DNA from 4 places in the Pseudarthrobacter sp. BIM B-2242 genome. Region 4 is predicted to be linked to each of the others. Evidence: riboswitches for the same ligand, from Rfam matches in the RefSeq annotation. Region 4 holds a riboswitch; each other region holds the start of a gene.

Region 1 (4,192 bases), 1.5 Mb from region 4:
CAGACAACAAAGGACCCCCGCCATCAGGCGGAGGTCCCTTGGAAGTTCAATCAGCTGCTAGGACACGCGGATGAAGACCGGGCCCGAACCAACGTTGGCGCTGAACACAACGGTCTGGTTGCCGTTGTAGCCGCCGTGAACAGCCTGGCCGTTGCCGGCGTAGACCGCGACGTGGGCCATGCCTGCTCCACCGTCTGCGTAGTAGATGAGGTCGCCCGGCTGGGCTTCGGCTGCACTGACGGTGCGGCCAAGGCCGAGGTAGCCTGCGGGCCAGTCGTGGAAGTTGATTCCGACGGCGGCGAGAGAGTTGGTGACCAGCATGGTGCAATCCTGGTTTACGCCGAGCTGTGCGTAGGCAGCGGACAGGATGGCCTGGCCCTTGCCGCTGGCGGCAGCGGGAGCGGCGGGCGCGGCCGGGGCAGCCGGGGTGGACGACGCAACCTTGATTGCGGCCGCGGGCTGGGCAGCAGGTGCGGCAGGTGCCTCAACTGCTTCAACAACGGGCTCCGGCTCTTCAACGGGAGCCGGCGTGGTGGTCACAGCAGGCTTCTCGTAGGAGATGGCGATGGTGGAGGCAGCCGAAATGATGGCCGGCGCTGAAACCTCAACCTCAAGGTTGGAGGCCGAAGCGGCTTCCCGCTGAATGTTGGTGTCTGCGGCGTTGGCCGCAATCCCGCTGGTCAGGACCAGGCCGGAGGCAGCAGCGATAACCGCGGCCTGGCGGCCCATGCCACCGGCGTTGTCGCCGACAGCCTTGGCAATGACAGCAAGCGAGTTGGTCTTGGTGACCTCGGCGCGGTGCCGTGCAACAGTTGCACGAGTAGTCATTAAAATTTCTCTCTTTCGTGTTCCTCAGGGCCTTTTGGGCAGCCCGAGGGCTGTGGACGCGCCGGCATCTTGGGGGCACGCCGGCACGCCCCGAACGGGGATTTTTTAAGGGTTTCTAGCGAAGAAACGGGGAGTTGATCCGGATAACCGGATTTAGCCCATGGTGTAGAAGGAGGACGATCCTGTTGCCGCAACAGCGTGCAGCAACGTGCCCTGTGACGGGTTCAGCGCGCTGATCATCATGCCGTTGCCGACGTAGATACCAACGTGCGCTCCGCCGTTCTGCATCACCAGGTCACCCGGGGCCGGGGTGGCGGTGGGCCGCATCGCGGTCCAGGCATTGACGCGGGGAATGCTGATGCCGGCCTGGGCGTAAACCCACTGGGTGAAGCCGGAGCAGTCCCAGCCATTGGGAGAGGTGCCTCCCCAGACGTAAGGGCTGCCGATACCGGTGTACGCAATTGCTGCCAAGCCCGAACCTGCGGCTGCAGAAACAGTGTCCGCAAGCTTGGTCTCGGCTGCACCGGCAGCGGCGGTTTCCGTTTCAGCTGCCGCTTCGGCTGCTGTTTCGGAAGCCGTGGACTGTGCACGGACCGGTTCGATCTTCGGCGCCGGCGTGGTCTCGACCACAATGCGCTCGAAGGAAACCGTGGCCGTGGGCGCGGCAGTGACGGCAAGCGCAGTCTGCGTTGAACCGGACTCGGTGGAGGCGGACACACCTGCGGTGGTGTCCGCGGCGTTGGCCGGAAGCCCCATGGTCAGGATCAGACCTGACGCAGCTGCGATGACAGCAGCCTGGCGACCTACGGTCCCGGCGTTTGCACTAACAGCCTTGGACACGGAGCCCAAGGGGTTGGTGCGAACCGTTTGCGCGCGGTGGCGCGCAGAATTATGGCGTGAAGACACGAAGGTAGCCTCTCCCAATGCCTGCGAGGTGAGCTGTCGGATTCGGATGGGAGTCACCCGGCCGCGCCGCTTCCTGGGAAGCTTTGCGACTTAACCCCAAGGCCTTCAGGATCGAAGACCAAAATTGGTTCCCCCGCCCCTGCCAGACGAATTCATGCGAACGGACCTTGAGCGGTGGCAGAGCTAGGCAATCCACTCAAGAACGTCAACTTCGGAAAAGTTGACGCGCTTTAGACGTTACAGCAGTTCAGAGCCAATGTCACATTCAGGTCACGGCAGGTCTCGGTGAATTGAGAGCTAGCGCTCATTTTGCGCTTAGAGCCAGCCTGTGGGGTCAACAACTTCGCCGTTGACCTGGACTTCAAAGTGGAGGTGGCAGCCCGTGGAGGCCCCCGTGGTGCCGCTGAGGGCCACGACATCGCCGCGGGTCACTGTCTGGCCTGTGCTGACCGTTGCGGACGACAGGTGGTTGTACGTGGTCTCCAGGCCGTTGCCATGGTCCACCACTACCCGGTTGCCGCCGCCGTACTGGTGCCAGCCGACGAACGTCACGGTGCCACTGGCAGCAGCCAGCACCGACGTACCGCACTGGGCCATGAAGTCCTGGCCGCGGTGGAAGTCCCCGGACCCGCCCGTGATGGGGCTGATCCGGAATCCGAACGGTGACGCCGTGGAGAGTTCTGCGAGCGGTGCGCCCAGGCTGCCCGCGGAGGCCGCAGGCGTAATAGAGCCGGCCGACTGCGCACTCAGCAACTGCTTGAGCTTGCCGTCGGGGTCACCCTCCGTCACAACTGACGAGCGGCTGAAGTCGATCTGAGCCGCTGCTTCAGCGGAAATCTCGGGCTGCGGGGTTGCGGAAACCGCGCCGACGGACTGGCCCGGCTGCTGGTCGGCCATCACCGGACCCGTGACCGGAACCGTCACAGTGAGGGCCAGGCCAGTGGCCGCGAGGGCAATTCCGGCTTTCTGGCCAATACCGCTGGCGGCCGCAAAATCGGTCATCTGCCTGAACGCGCCACGCCGCTGACGCCGCGCTGCGCGCTGTACGTCGCGTGGCCTCTCCGCGGAAAATTCCTCGGCAGCCCGCGGCGCCGAAGCGGGGCCTGCCGCGCGGCGGCGGCCCCTGGAGTATTGCGTGGTCAAGAATGTTCCTCTCTGGATAGCCTGCGAAGTTAGCTGTCGGATTCGGGTCAGAGAGTTCAAAGACCCGGTCCGCCGTGGCAAGCATTTGGCGCAGGGGTATCCCGGGAGATTCTTCCGCTGGAAAGGCTTGCTGCTGACGGACTTCACCCCAAGGCAGCTTTTTGACTGCCGGTTGTGGTTCCTCCGCCTCTGCCAGTTGGTGACTTTGCACCTGATCCGCTGGCAGAGCTCGGCTCCGGATCAGGTAACGCTTTTGTATCGACGCTTGGCTTAAACTATATGCGACGAAGCGGGGAGGTAACAATTCCGTTATCTTTTGCGGAATGCGCGACGATCCGCTAGCGGGGCCCTGGAGCGGCGCTCCGGACCGCCGGGCAGCGGGGACGTGACGTCCGTCAGGCGGGTCCTCTAGCGGACAGAAACGAAGACGTGCGCAGCCACTTCGGGCGGGAGCTCAAGCGCACCCTCAATGCCGGGAACCCGCACGGAAATGTACTCCCCGACGCGTTCCAGGGAAACGGAGGCGCCCGGCCGAATCCCGCCTTCATCCAGCTGCACAAGCAACTCAGGTTCTACCTGGATGGGTTCTGCCAGGCGGTTCACCGTCACGCTCGATGTTGGCCCGTAGCCCAGCATGGCCTCTACGAGATTAATCACACCGGCGTCCGGAACGGAGGATGTTCCGCCCAGCGCTGCCAGGCCGGGGATGGGATTGCCGTAAGGAGATTCAGTGGGGTGGTCGAGCAGTTCGTAGATGCGCCGCTCAACGCGCTCGCTCATCACGTGCTCCCAGCGGCAGGCTTCGTCGTGGACGTAAGCCCAGTCCAGGCCGATGACATCAGCCAGGAGGCGCTCAGCGAGCCGGTGCTTGCGCATGACCTCGGTGGCCCGCTTGCGCCCTGTCCCGGTCAGTTCCAGATGGCGGTCGCCGGAGACCACAACCAGTCCGTCGCGCTCCATCCGGCCGATGGTTTGGGACACCGTAGGTCCGGAGTGCCGCAGCCGCTCGGCGATGCGGGCGCGAAGGGCAACGATGTTCTCTTCTTCAAGCTCCAAAATGGTTCGAAGATACATCTCCGTGGTATCGATCAGATCCGTCATCCAGCTCAGCTCCTCGAGCGCAGTACCTAGCGTTGTCCCACCGTATCGCGTCCCAGCCGCGTCGAGGTCCGGTGAAAAGCTTAGCCTATTTTGAGTTTGTCCGGATAATCCCGCAGGGTGCAGATCGTCTCGTTGATTGGACTATGACGGTGCCGGTTCCCGCCCGTTCTTCTGTTTCAGGCAGAATAAAAGCGGCCCTCGTTGCAGTCGTTGC
Region 2 (4,192 bases), 1.6 Mb from region 4:
CCCGGGACGGGAAGCCTAGGACACTCGGGACACGAAGCCTGGAACATCTGGGGCAAGATGGAGCGATGAGCATTCCAGCCCCCGCTTCCACCGTCATGCTTTCCTGCCGTGCAGTCCTCTTCGACATGGACGGCACCCTGGTGGACTCCACCGCTGTCGTCGAGCAGGTGTGGGGTGAGTTCGCCGCACGCTACAGCCTGGACATCGCAGAGATCATCCGGACTTCACATGGTGTGCAGGCCATTGACACTGTGCGGCGGTTCGCGCCGGAGGGTGCAGACGTGGCCGCCCTCACGGAGGAACTCGGCGCAATGGAACGCGTGCGGACCGAGGGCATTGTCGCGCTGCCGGGCATCGCCCGCCTGCTACAGAGCCTCCCGGCTGACGCGATCGCGCTGGTCACTTCCGCAGACCGGCTTCTGGCGGATATCCGCATGGAAGCCGCAGGGCTGGCCATGCCGGCAACAGCCCTCACTGCGGACCTGGTGACGCGGGGCAAGCCGCATCCTGAAGGCTACCTGCGGGCCGCTTCACTGCTGGGCGTGGAGCCGGAGGATGCCGTGGTGTTTGAGGATGCGCCGGCCGGAATTGCCGCCGGTGTGGCCGCAGGCATGCGGACCGTGGCCGTGGGTCCTAATACCGGCCCGCTGCCTGAAGGGGTGCTGCATATCCAGGACTACAGTTCAGTCACTGCAGCAGTGGATGCGGACGCCACGGGCCGCAGGATCATTTCATTCCGGCTCTAGGGCCGGCATCCACTTCCATTTGTGCGCAGGAACGGCGCTGCCCCGTCACCGGACACGCAGGGTCCGGCAATGCCGGATGCCGTGGGCTCCCGCTCACGACAGCAGGCCCTGAACCGGGGGATTCAGGGCCTGCTGCGCATTACGGATGCTGAAAATCTGGCTTAGTACCAGTTGTTCGACAGGTGGAAGTTCAGCGCACCGCACGGTGACTGGTAGCGCTCCTGGATGTAGTTCAGTCCCCAGTTGATCTGGGTGCGGTAGTTGGTGAGCCAGTCCGCACCTGCGCTCGCCATTTTCTCGGCGGGGAGCGACTGGACGATGCCGTAGGCACCGCTGCTGGGGTTGGTGGCCGTGGTGGTCCAGTCAGATTCCTTGGTCCACAGGGTCTGCAGGCACTGCATCTGGTCCGGCGCCCAGCCGTAGCTGGCCAGCTGGCCAGCCGCATATGCCTGGGCTCCGGCGGGGTCGTCCACGGCTACAGCCGGGGCAGGCTCAGGGGCGGGTGCGGGCTCGGGGGCCGGGGCCGGTGCCGGTTCAGCGGCCTGCGGGGCAACGCTGATTTCGGGCTCCGGGGACGGGGCGGCCTTGGCCTGAACCTCTGCTTTTTCCATGCTCAGCTTGGACTCGAGGTCGGCCGTGGACAACTGCTGGGTGTCGCTGGCAGCTGCCAGCTGGCTGGCTTCGTTTGCCTGGCCTGCTGCGCCCACACCGATGAGGAGAGCGCATGCCGCGGTGAAGACGGCTGCCCGCTGGGCCAGGGAGGGAATCTTGCGGTGATTTTTGGTGGACCCGTTCTCCGGGCGCGTTTGTACCTTGGATTCAGACATGATGGATCGCCTCTCACACCTGCGGAGTTAGCTGTCGGGTTCGGATGAGGGCATCCGGCCACACGGAAACATCACGTGCTGGCTTCACCCCAAGGGCATTTACGCCCGGGACTCTGGGTCCCCCGCCTCTGCCTCTGAATACGGGATCCGGGAAGCGGCAGAGCTTGGCGACATCCGGATATGCGGCCCGAACGGGAACCGCACCCCATTGACGCTACAGGAGCGCGGAGCTTAAGTCACATTTTGGTAACGGAGATCACGACGTCGGCGCGTTGCCTTGCGGTGCCGTAACTCCCATGGGAAGGCGCAAAACAAACGCCGTGCGTCCAGGGCGCGATGCTACGTCAACCGTGCCGCCGTGCGCCTCGGCGATTGACTGGACGATGGACAGGCCGAGGCCGCTGGTGCCTTCGGCGGCCCCAACGCCGGACGCGGGCGCAGTGCCTTTGCGGGCCGCGTCTGCGCGGGCAAACCTGGCAAAAACGTGGTCCACGAATTCCGGTGGGATGCCGCCGCCGTCGTCCGTCACGGTAACGACTGCACTGCCGGCGGACTTTTCCACACTGGTGACCACGGTGGTGCCCGGGGCCGTGTGCTTGCGCGCGTTGGAGAGCAGATTTACCAGTACCTGGCGAAGCTGCGCCGCGTCGCCATTGACCGACACCGGCTCATCAGGGAGTTCCAGGCGCCAGTTGTGGCCGGGTGCGATAACTTTTTCATCGCTGACTGCCTCGATCACGAGCTGGGTCAGGTCAACCTCGCTGAGTTTCAGGGGCTGCCCTTCGTCAAGCCGGGCGAGCAGGAGCAGGTCCTCCACCAGGGTGGTCATGCGTTCGGACTGGCTCTGCACGCGTGCGAGGGACTTCCGGCCGTCCGGCGTGAAGTCTTCGGTCATCCGCATCAGCTCCGTGTACCCGCGGATGGCGGTCAACGGGGTGCGCAGTTCATGCGAGGCATCGGCAACGAACTGCCGCACCTTCGTCTCGCTCCGCTGACGCGCCTCAAGGGCGCTGGCGACGTTGTCCAGCATCAGGTTCAGGGCGTGGCCCACGCTGCCCACTTCGGTTCCGGGATTGGCGGTCGACGGCGGGACGCGCACCGCGAGGGCCACCTCGCCGGCGTCCAGCGGGAGCCGCGCAACCTTGGTTGCCACCTCGGACAGCTGCTCCAACGGCTGCATGGTCCGGCGGATCAGCACCGTTCCGGCGAGTCCGATCAGCACCAGCCCGCCCAGCGAGACAAAGACAAAGGTCCACACCAGGGAAGCGAGGGTGCTTTCCTTGCCGGCCAGGGGAAGCCCGGTGACCAAAACGTCGCCGAAGCCGGTTTCCACGGCCACAATCCGGTAATCCCCGTTGGAGAGTGGGCGATCCACGGGATTGCCGTTCCGCGTCAGCGCCAGCAGTGTTTGCTTGTCTTCAGAGCTGAGCGCAGACCGGGTGGTGTCCGAGTCGAGGTAGCCGCCAATGTTGATCTGACCGTTGACGATGCGCGCATTCAGGGTTCCGACACTCTGGCCACGGGCATCCAGGGGATCCCTGCCGTTGAAGCCACCCTGGGGCGGGCGGCCGGGATCATTCGAGCGGTTGGCGGCCTGGCTCAACTGTTCATCCAGCTGCCTGGTAAGGAACGAATCCATGGAGGCATAGCTGAACAGGCCCACGGCGCCGCAGATGGCCACCAGCAACGTCATTGCCAGCAGGATCAGGCGCGTGCGCAGGTGCCAGGTTGCCGGTTTCAGCCAGCTGCGGCCAGGGTGCGTGATTTCTCGCGGCATGGACGGCGGCGCTATTCGGCCGGTTTGATGACGTAGCCGGCACCCCGCACGGTGTGAATCATGGGCGGGTGCACTGCATCCACCTTCTTGCGAAGATAGGAGATGTAGAGCTCCACAATGTTCGCCTGGCCGCCGAAATCGTAGTTCCAGACCCGGTCGAGGATCTGCGCCTTGCTGATGACGCGCCTGGGGTTCTCCATCAGGTAGCGGAGCAGCTCGAACTGGGTTGCCGTCAGCTGCAGCCCGTCACCGGCCCGGGTGACTTCACGGGTGTCGATGTTGAGGACAAGGTCGCCCACCACCAGCTCGGCCGTGTCCATCGCAGCCACGCCGGACCGCTGAACCAGGCGGTGCAGCCGCAGCAGGACCTCTTCCATGCTGAAGGGCTTCGTGACGTAGTCGTCCCCGCCGGCGGCCAGCCCTACAATCCGGTCCTGGACGGCGTCCTTGGCAGTCAGGAACAGCGCAGGTACCTCCGGGGCAAAGGCGCGGATCCTGCCCAGCAGCTCAACGCCGTCGAACCCCGGCAGCATGACGTCCAGTACCAGGACGTCCGGGCGGAACTCCTTGGCGAGCTTTACGGCCTCCGGGCCGTCCGCGGCCACGGCAACGGACCAGCCGGCCATGCGCAACCCCATGCTCATAAGCTCAGAGAGGCTGGGTTCGTCGTCGACTACCAAGGCGCGGATAGGGGAGCCGTCCGGGTGGGTCAGCTGCGGAAGGTTGTTGGTCATGGAGTGCGAAGTGGCCATGGGACAACTCTCTGATCTTTCGGTTAGCTCACGCTATGGGGTTCCTGTGTGCACGCTGTGAATCTCAGCCTAGCGAGCTGAACGGCCCGC
Region 3 (4,192 bases), 210 kb from region 4:
TCAGTACCGGAATTGACGCGTGAAGTCCTTGCCGGCAGCGCACCTGTGGGGAATGACGAAGTTGACGCCCGGTTTAGTTACCTGTCCGAGGATCTTCCGACAGTCGTCAGGGAAACGGCGTCGAACCTCACCTCGGACTTGATCAACCCCTATAACAAAGCAATGGCCATCCAGAATTACCTCCGCGGCGGTGACTTCACCTACTCCCTCCAGGCGCCTGTTGAAGGAAACTACGATGGCACCGGCCTTGAAGTCATTGGCCGGTTCCTTGAGGTAAAAGCCGGCTACTGCGTCCACTTCGCCGGTGCCATGGCTGTCATGGCCCGGCTGGCCGGGATCCCGAGCCGCGTCGCAGTCGGTTATGCACCAGGGGACCCAACCGGGAACGCCGTTCTGGTTGGCGGTGAACAGCTGCCCGAATTCGCCGTTGATTCCAAGGATGCCCATGCCTGGCCTGAGCTGTACTTCCGCGGTGCCGGCTGGGTGAGGTTCGAACCGACACCCTCCCGCGGCGTGGTCCCGGACTACGCGCAGCAACCGGCAACTCCTCCAAACCTCCCGGTAGAAGACGACCTCAGACCCGACGGCTTATCCATGCCGGACACCGGGACATCCCCGACTCCTGCCCCGGGACTTTCGGGCAGCGGCACGCCGGGCACGCCCATCCCTTCCGGCGTGGAGCCCGGCATGACGGTGGTGGCCTTGGTCCTGCTGTTTCTGGCCGCCGCGCCCTTCCTGATCCGCGCCGCCAGATCCGGTGGACGGAAGCGCCGCTTTCTCAGGTCGAATCCGCAACAAGCAGCCAGCATCGCCTGGGCCGAGACGACGGAAAGCGCCGTTGACCATGGCTACACTCCGGGCGCGGCAGAAACACCGCGGGCTTTTACCAGCCGACTGATGCAGCAGGCGCGGTTCAACAGCCAGGCCGTCGACTCACTGACCAGGCTCCGCCACGCCTTTGAGATGCAAATGTACGCTGCTGCGAAGGTACAACCCGTACCCGGGACGGTGTCTCCAACCTGGGCCGATGTCCAGGAAGTCAGGCGGGCTTTGTGGGGTTCGAAGACCCTGCCGGCGCGCCTGAGAGCCAGGCTCCTGCCGCGATCGCTACGACGCCGATACTGACCTCGTGCACAAGGCAAGGGCTGGACGCTGAGGAGAAGAAGCCGTGCAGGCCGTGTCCAAATCGTTACTAAGCGGTCGGCTGGTCAGTGCGGACAGGCCGTAGTTCCAGGAACAGCATTCGCGGCGGGTGCTGCTCAAGCGATACTGAAGGCCGGTGATTCGCCGCCCCCAAGGCACCGAATGACCGGCCTTCAGTGGATTTATTTGCCTGCGCGGACGAAGGTGACGGCGCCCTTGGACGTCATCCAGGTCAGCGGGTGGACCGCGGTTTCGTTCTTGCCGTTCAGCCCGGAGCTGAGGACCTGGCCGTTGCCGACGTAGATGCCGACGTGGCCGGGCTGCATGACCATGTCCCCGGGCTGGGGATCGGAGACCACGGTGCCGTAGTTCATGAACTGCATGGGACCGAGGTCACCGACGGGGATCCCTGCAGCGTTCAGGGCGTTTTCCACCAGCCGGGTGCAGTCCTGGATCATGCCGATCTGCGCGTAGGCCGAGGAGACCATGGTGGCGTTGACTCCACCTGCTGCCGGAGCGGCCGCCGGGGCGGCTGCCGGCGCGGCAGCAGGGGCGGGGGTGACAGTGACCTGGGCTTTGGCCTTGGCCGGCGCAGCAGCCTTCACGGCGGCGGGCGCGGCCGGAGCGGCTGCCTTGGGGGCCTGGACGGCGACCGGTTTCGGCGCTTCCACGACAGGGGCCGGCGTGGTCTTCACGGCGGGACGTTCGAAGGAGATCTGGACGGTGGCGTCTGCGCTGAGCGGGGCCTGGACCTGGCTGGCGAGCTCCAGGGTCGAGGTCGGCTCCGTGTCCCGCTGGGCCGGCGCGTCCGCTGCCTGCGCTGCAAGGCCGCTGGTCAGGACGAGCCCGGAAGCTGCCGCGATGACGGCGGCCTGACGGCCCACACCGCCGGCGTTTTCAGCGACGGATTTGGACAGGACCGCAAGGGCACTGGTCTGAACGGGGACCGCGCGGTGGCGGCCGTGAGCACGGCGAATAGACACGAAAAAGGGCCTCTCCCACTGCCTGCGAGGTTAGCTGTCGGATTCGGATGGGAGACACCCGGCCGCATCTCCAGCGCAAGGCAGGAGGCGCGGCTTCACCCCAAGGCCCGCCCGAAGCAGGCCGTCATGTGGTTTCCCCGTCTCTGCCGGACGAATGTTGCGAAGGGATCCCGGGGCAGCGGCAGAGTTAGGCAAATCTGCTCAGGAGTGCCGCATTCTGAGACCGGCACGCGTCCGACCCTACTGCAAAAACCACGGCGTTGTCACATTTGCATAACGCAAAGCAGCGATCCCCCGTCCGAATACCTGAAGGACGGCGCTAAGGACGGGGGCTGAACAATCGCGCCGCCGCCCGCCGGGAGTCGAAAAAGAACGGCCCGTCTTCCTGCCCGGTCGGCCACATAATCATTTGTGAAGTCTGAAACATGCTTTGGAAGAAGACGAAGGCGAAGCCGGAAGTGCATTCCGTCTTCGCCGCCGCTAAAAGGCTTCTGTTCAGCGGCTGCCTTTGGAACAGGCCCCACTGATGGGCGCACCGGTTGGTAGGACCGGGCGGGCCAGCCGGATGAAGGCCGGGTTGTCCTTAACTGATTCAATGCCCCGGAACATGCGTATCCTTTCTGAACGGATCTATTTCCATTGGCTCGAGAAACCCTCGGGTAGTGCTATGGCCGCGGTACGGTTTGAGGCAAAGGCGATATAGCCCCCCGCCCCTGACAGGAAAGCACCCTCCGATGACACAAGTTCCGGCCGACGTCACGCCCGCCGACCCTGCACGGAAAAGACGCAGGATCATTTGGGTCGTCCTGGCAGCCGTCGTGGCCACCGTCGTGGCCACCGGGCTGATCTCGTCCGCGGTGTTTACCGCCACCAAGCCGGCACCTGGCACAGCCCAGAACGTTATATATCTGCTTGGTGACGGCATGGGCCGCACCCAAGTCACTGCCGGCAGGGAGCGTTTCTACGGTGCCGAGGGCAGGCTGGTTATGGAAACCCTCCCGGCCCACGGTTCTGTCAGTACCTATGCTGTGCAGAAAAACTCCGGCCAGCCGGGGCAGTCTGACTTCGCCCCGGAACTGGTCACCGATTCCGCCGCTGCAGCCACGGCGTGGGCCTCCGGGGTGAAAACCTACAACGCCGCCCTCGGGGTGGATGCCACGGGCCATGTGGTGCCGACCATGATGGAGTTGGCCAAGCAGACCGGCTACCGCACTGGCAGTGTCTCCACGGCCGAAATTACCGACGCGTCCCCGGCCGGGCAGATGAGCCACGTCCTGTCCCGCGGCTGCCAGGGACCGGACTACTCCGCGGACGCGTGCCAGGACACAGAGATCACCGGTGAGCCGCTGCCGACCAGTGATGTCCGAGTAACCCCGATCGCAGACCAGATCGCCCGCAACGGTACCGCGGACATCATCTTCGGCGGCGGCCTGCGCCGCTTTGACGCCTCGGATGAAACCGAGCTGAAGGAGCAGGGCTACTCGATCCTGGGTTCGGTTTCCAGCCAGATTCCCGCGACCCGGGACGACCTGAACGGAGCCGTGGGGGAGAAGGTCTTTGGCCTGTTCAACAAGGGAAACCTGACCGTTGAAAAAGCCAAGCAGGACGACCCCGGAGCTCCCCAGGCGAAGGAGCCGTCCCTGCCGGAGATGACAAAGAAAGCTCTTGAGCTTCTAAACCAGCAACAGGAAAGCAGCGGCAAGGGTTTTTACCTGCAGGTTGAAGGTTCCTTGATTGACAAGCGGTCCCACGACAACGACGCGGCCCAGACACTGGAGGAAGTCAAGGCCTTCGACGATGCCGTCGCCGCAGCCCTGGACTTCGCCAAGAAGGACGGCAATACCCTGGTCATTGTTACCGCCGACCACGAAACCGGCGGTTTCCACATCATCGAAAAGGGCTCCTTCACTAACGCCGAAGCAGCCGCGCCCCCGGTCAACGTCGATTCCGGGAACGCCGCCAATAACTCCACCCCGACCCGGTCCGACGGAAACTTCAAGGACCCGGAACGTTCAACCGGTATCAGCAACGGTGCAGGCGCAAAGGACCAGCAAAACTTCGGCCCT
Region 4 (4,192 bases):
CTGGCAGCCAGGGACAGGCGGCGGGCAAGCGCACCATCCCAGGAAAAGGCCGGCACACCATGCCTACAAACCACGTCAACCAGCTGGCATCGAAATCCCATGACGCTCCCGACGAGAAGCGCCGCCCGGACAAAACAGAAGTGGACGTCGTCAACCTCGGCGATTACACCATTGGCCGGTTTACGTTCCAGCCCGGCTGGCGCTGGTCGGAGTGCATCAAGCCGGTGGTGAAAACCGAATCGTGCCAGAACAGCCATGTGGGGTACTGCGTGTCCGGGGCCCTTGCGGTAAAAACCGAAGACAGCCAGATCAATATCAGCGCCGGTGATTCGTACACCATCCCGCCCGGCCATGACGCCTGGGTAGACGGCGACCAGCCATTCGTCGGCATCGAATTCCTCAGCGCTGCGGAGTTCGCCAAGCCGGCCGGCGGCTGAGCGCGGCCGGGATCGGTCAGCGGCGGGAGGCGGTCAGTACCAGTTCCTGATTATCGAGTGGTTCCACGCGGCGCAAGGTGAATTGTAGCGGTCAAGGATATAGGCGAGTCCCCAGTCCACCTGGGTCCGGTAGCTGGTGAGCCAGTCGCTTCCCGCGCTCGCATACTTACTGGCCGGCAGCGCCTGGGCGATGCCGTACGCACCTGAGTCCGGGTTGGTGGCCGTGGTCAGCCAGTTGGATTCCTTCGTCCAGAGCTGCGCCAGGCACTGGAACTGGTCCTGGCCCCACCCGTAGGCGGACAGCCTCCCGGCAGCGTAGCTCCTGGCGCCTGCGGGGTCGTTGACCCCGCCGCCCGGAACAGAGGGGACGACGACGGGCGGCGGCTTTGGCGTCGGACTTTCAGCAGGAGGTGCCGGGGCAGGCACTCCGGGAGCAGGATTCTGCGGGGCAGGGGCGGCCGGGGCTGGCTTCGCCGGGGTCTGGGCCGCAGCGATCGCTGCGGTCGCTGCCTGGCGGCGTGCCTGCTCTTCCGCCGCCGCACGCTTTGCCGCCTGCGACACTTCGAAGGCTGCCAGCGCGGCCTGACCCTGACGGAACTCACCCTCCACTGCAGCCGTTGTTCCCTTGAGCGAGGCGAGCTGGGCGGTGAGTTCGGTGCTGCGTTCCTGTTGCTCCGCGACCTGCTGCGACATCGCCTGCTGGGCCGACCGGGCTGCGGCCAGCTTCGTTTGCGCTTCCCCGGCCAGCCGTTCGCGTTCGGCTTTGGCCGCGCGCTCCTGGCCGGCGAGCGCCTCCGCCGCCTTCTCAGTCTCTGCTGATTTGTGGACCAGGGACGCCGTCTTGTCACTGACGATCCGGACGATGTTCAGCCCGTGCATGCTGTTGGTCTGCACGGCGTCGAGCGCCACGAAGAACCCGATGTTTGTCCCGCCGGTCTTGTACGACTGTGCTGCGAGCGCACCAATTTCCTTCTTATGACGGGTTGCATCCTCCTGCGCACGGGCCACCTGCGCGGCCAGGGCATCCACCCTCGAACTGACCGCCTGAAGCTCAGCCCCGGTCACCGCATACTCGGCGGCGGCGGTGACGGCGGCATTTCCGAGGGCTTCGGACCGGGTCTGCAATCCGCCCAGCAGGTCGCCAATCCTGGCGACTTCCGCTGAGGTGCCGGCCTCGGTTTGCCTGGCTTTCTCCACGTCCTGCCATGAGGGGTATCCATCGGGCGGGGTGTCGGCGGCCGCGTATGCAGGCGTGCCGCATAACGAACCGGCGACGGCCAGTACGAGGACTGCGGCCACTGCGGACGGCCGCCTGTTTTGTGGGATCGGACACATAGTTGGTGAGCTTACCGGGCATATATCGGTTTCGGGGCCTGACCTGCGATGCTATTACCACAACCAGGAAACATTGCTGGCACCTTCAAGCGTGTTTTTGCCCTACATTCCGTTATCGGAATGTGACATTTGGGAAAACCAGCGGCTATGGTCGTTCGGTGCCCTGGTTCAAAGCCAGGACATTCCCGTCAGTATGCCGAGCCCTGCCGCTGACCCGGGACCCCAGCGCAATTGAACTGGCAGGGACGGGGGAACCACATTTTCACGGCTTCAGCTGAGGCCTTGGGGTTAAGTCGTTTGCGTCCCGTCCTGCACGGTGGCGCACGGCCGGGTGTCTCCGACCCGAACCCGACAGCTCACCCCGCAGGCATGGGAGAGGCAATCAACCATGTCCAAGAAGTACACTGCCGCACGCCATCGTGCCGCCACCACCCCTACTACGTCCCTTGCCCTGACGATCGGACGGCCGGCCCTTGTTGTCGCCGCCGCTTCAGGCCTGTTTTTCGGTTTCAGCGCTCCGGCCCACGCCGGGGTCAGCGGACCGGACAACTCCGGCACGGGTAACGTTCAGGCACAGTCCAGCGCACCGGCAGCAGCCGTCGCTCCGGCCCCGGCCCCCGCAACGGCCAATGTCCACACCGTCGTCTCCGGCGACACGCTGGGCGAGATCTCTGCCGCCAACGGCGTAGCCCTCAACGATGTCCTGGCCGCCAATGGCCTGGCGCTGTCCTCGATCATTTACCCGGGCGACCAGATCCAGATCCCCGCCGCCGGTCAGGCAGCCCCGGCAGCCGCCCCGGCACCGGCAGCACCCGCAGCCCCGGCAGCCGCCCCGGCTGCTCCCGCCAACACCGGCATCCAGCTGGCGTCAACCTCCGCACCGGTCCAGGCTCCCGCCCCTGTCCAGGCCCCGACCGGCGCTGCCGGCTCGGCAATCCTGGCCGCGGCCTACGGCCAGCTCGGAGTACAGCAGGACTGCACCGCCATGGTGGAGAAGGCCCTTCGCTCGGTCGGTAAGAGCGTTGGAGACCTGGCCCCGGGCCAGTTCTACCAGTACGGCAGCGTTGTTGGCTCGCCTGCCCCGGGTGACCTTGTCATCACTGCCGGTCACGTTGGCGTCTTCGCCGGCAACGGCCAGGTTGTCAGCGGCGGCGTGGACGGTTTCAAGACCGAGGTCCACTCCATCAGCTGGCTCCAGGGCGCTTCCTTCGTCCGCGTAGCGTGACCCCAGGCCGTTGGACGGCGGCGGTCGGCACACAGCCGCCCGCCGCCGTCGGCCGCTGCTGCATCCTCAGACGTGCTGCCCAAACCAGGACAGCGTGTCATTCCACGCAGCGGTCGCCCGGGCCTCGTTATAGCGTTCCCCGGTGTCATTGTGGAAAGCGTGGTCCACGCCCGGGTAGACGGTGAGCTGATGCGTCACAGTGGTGGCGGCCAAGGCATCGCGGAGGGCCGGCATCGCGCCGGTGATCCGCTGGTCCAGTTCGGCGTACACCCCGAATGCGGCAGCTTTGATGGCCGGCACCTTGTTCAGGTCCGGAGCCGGACCATAAAACGCTGCGGTGGCTTTCAGGCCCGGCAGCTCGGTAGCCGCCTGCCAGGTAATGCCGCCGCCGAAACAGTATCCGTTCATGGCAATGCGTCCGGACTCCACGAAGTCCTGGGCCTGGAGGTAGTCAAAGGCTGCCGCGAAGTCGCCTACATGACGGGCCGCCCCTGCCTTGGTCAGCGCCCCCGAAACGGCGTCCGAATCGAGGCTGGCAGTTCCCCCTTCCCTGCTCAGGAGGTCCAGGGCCAGCGCGGTGTACCCTGCCTTCGCGAACCGGCGCGCCACGTCCTGGATGTGCGGTGTCAGCCCGCGGTTCTCGTGGCAGACCAGCACGGCCGGACCTGCTCCGCCGGAGTCCGGCCGCGCGAGGTAACCGCTGATGTCGGTTCCGCCCGCAGCCAACCGGACTGTCGCCGTCGTTAGCCCTGCAGCGCCTTCGGGAACGGACAACGGGCTCTTCGCCCCCGGCACAGGTCCCGTCGATGCGGTGGCAGTGCCTGTCGTGGAACCCGAGGGCGTGGGCATTGGGTCTGTGCTGCGCGGGACTTCCTCCGGTGTGCACCCCACCAGCAGCATCGCTGCGGACGCCGCTGCCATGCTGCCCATGATGAAGGCTACGCGGCGGGTAAACGTGCGGTGTGTCATCTCACCGGCACGGTAGTCGTCGAAGAATTCCTCAATCAGGTACCGCTCAAACTTTCCAAGCTGGACCATGGCCGGCCTCCTCGCGTGAGGCTAACATCCTGCTCCGAACCAGGCTGTCCCGCAAGGGGTGGCCTTACTGGCCTGCCCCGGGCGCCTGCCGCCGGTTCGGAAACGGTATCCGGTCCAGGTCGTTGGCTGCGATCACGGCTGCACGGCCCGAGCGCTC

The links. A riboswitch is a leader RNA that binds a small molecule or an ion and turns the genes downstream of it on or off. The one in region 4 is predicted to bind cyclic di-AMP.
Region 1: it holds a riboswitch for cyclic di-AMP, as region 4 does, so the genes downstream of both, IDT60_RS03660 (C40 family peptidase) here and IDT60_RS10335 (LysM peptidoglycan-binding domain-containing protein) in region 4, are expected to answer to the same signal.
Region 2: it holds a riboswitch for cyclic di-AMP, as region 4 does, so the genes downstream of both, IDT60_RS03065 (hypothetical protein) here and IDT60_RS10335 (LysM peptidoglycan-binding domain-containing protein) in region 4, are expected to answer to the same signal.
Region 3: it holds a riboswitch for cyclic di-AMP, as region 4 does, so the genes downstream of both, IDT60_RS11365 (NlpC/P60 family protein) here and IDT60_RS10335 (LysM peptidoglycan-binding domain-containing protein) in region 4, are expected to answer to the same signal.

The regions. Positions count from the first base shown of each region.
Region 1 is NZ_CP061721.1:767,102-771,293, reverse strand. It holds gene IDT60_RS03665 (NlpC/P60 family protein) at 58-828, opposite strand; gene IDT60_RS03660 (C40 family peptidase) at 982-1,668, opposite strand; cyclic di-AMP (ydaO/yuaA leader) riboswitch at 1,739-1,910, opposite strand; gene IDT60_RS03655 (M23 family metallopeptidase) at 2,050-2,877, opposite strand; cyclic di-AMP (ydaO/yuaA leader) riboswitch at 2,881-3,122, opposite strand; gene IDT60_RS03650 (metal-dependent transcriptional regulator) at 3,286-3,978, opposite strand.
Region 2 is NZ_CP061721.1:629,662-633,853, forward strand. It holds gene IDT60_RS03055 (VOC family protein) at 1-19, shown strand, start outside; gene IDT60_RS03060 (HAD-IA family hydrolase) at 66-746, shown strand; gene IDT60_RS03065 (hypothetical protein) at 908-1,573, opposite strand; cyclic di-AMP (ydaO/yuaA leader) riboswitch at 1,579-1,727, opposite strand; gene IDT60_RS03070 (HAMP domain-containing sensor histidine kinase) at 1,830-3,350, opposite strand; gene IDT60_RS03075 (response regulator transcription factor) at 3,362-4,102, opposite strand.
Region 3 is NZ_CP061721.1:2,467,692-2,471,883, reverse strand. It holds gene IDT60_RS11370 (DUF3488 and transglutaminase-like domain-containing protein) at 1-1,125, shown strand, start outside; gene IDT60_RS11365 (NlpC/P60 family protein) at 1,326-2,126, opposite strand; cyclic di-AMP (ydaO/yuaA leader) riboswitch at 2,132-2,330, opposite strand; gene IDT60_RS11360 (alkaline phosphatase) at 2,861-4,192, shown strand, end outside.
Region 4 is NZ_CP061721.1:2,257,680-2,261,871, forward strand. It holds gene IDT60_RS10325 (cupin domain-containing protein) at 60-437, shown strand; gene IDT60_RS10330 (lytic transglycosylase domain-containing protein) at 471-1,736, opposite strand; cyclic di-AMP (ydaO/yuaA leader) riboswitch at 1,957-2,157, shown strand; gene IDT60_RS10335 (LysM peptidoglycan-binding domain-containing protein) at 2,161-2,997, shown strand; gene IDT60_RS10340 (dienelactone hydrolase family protein) at 3,064-4,035, opposite strand; gene IDT60_RS10345 (ribonuclease Z) at 4,100-4,192, opposite strand, start outside.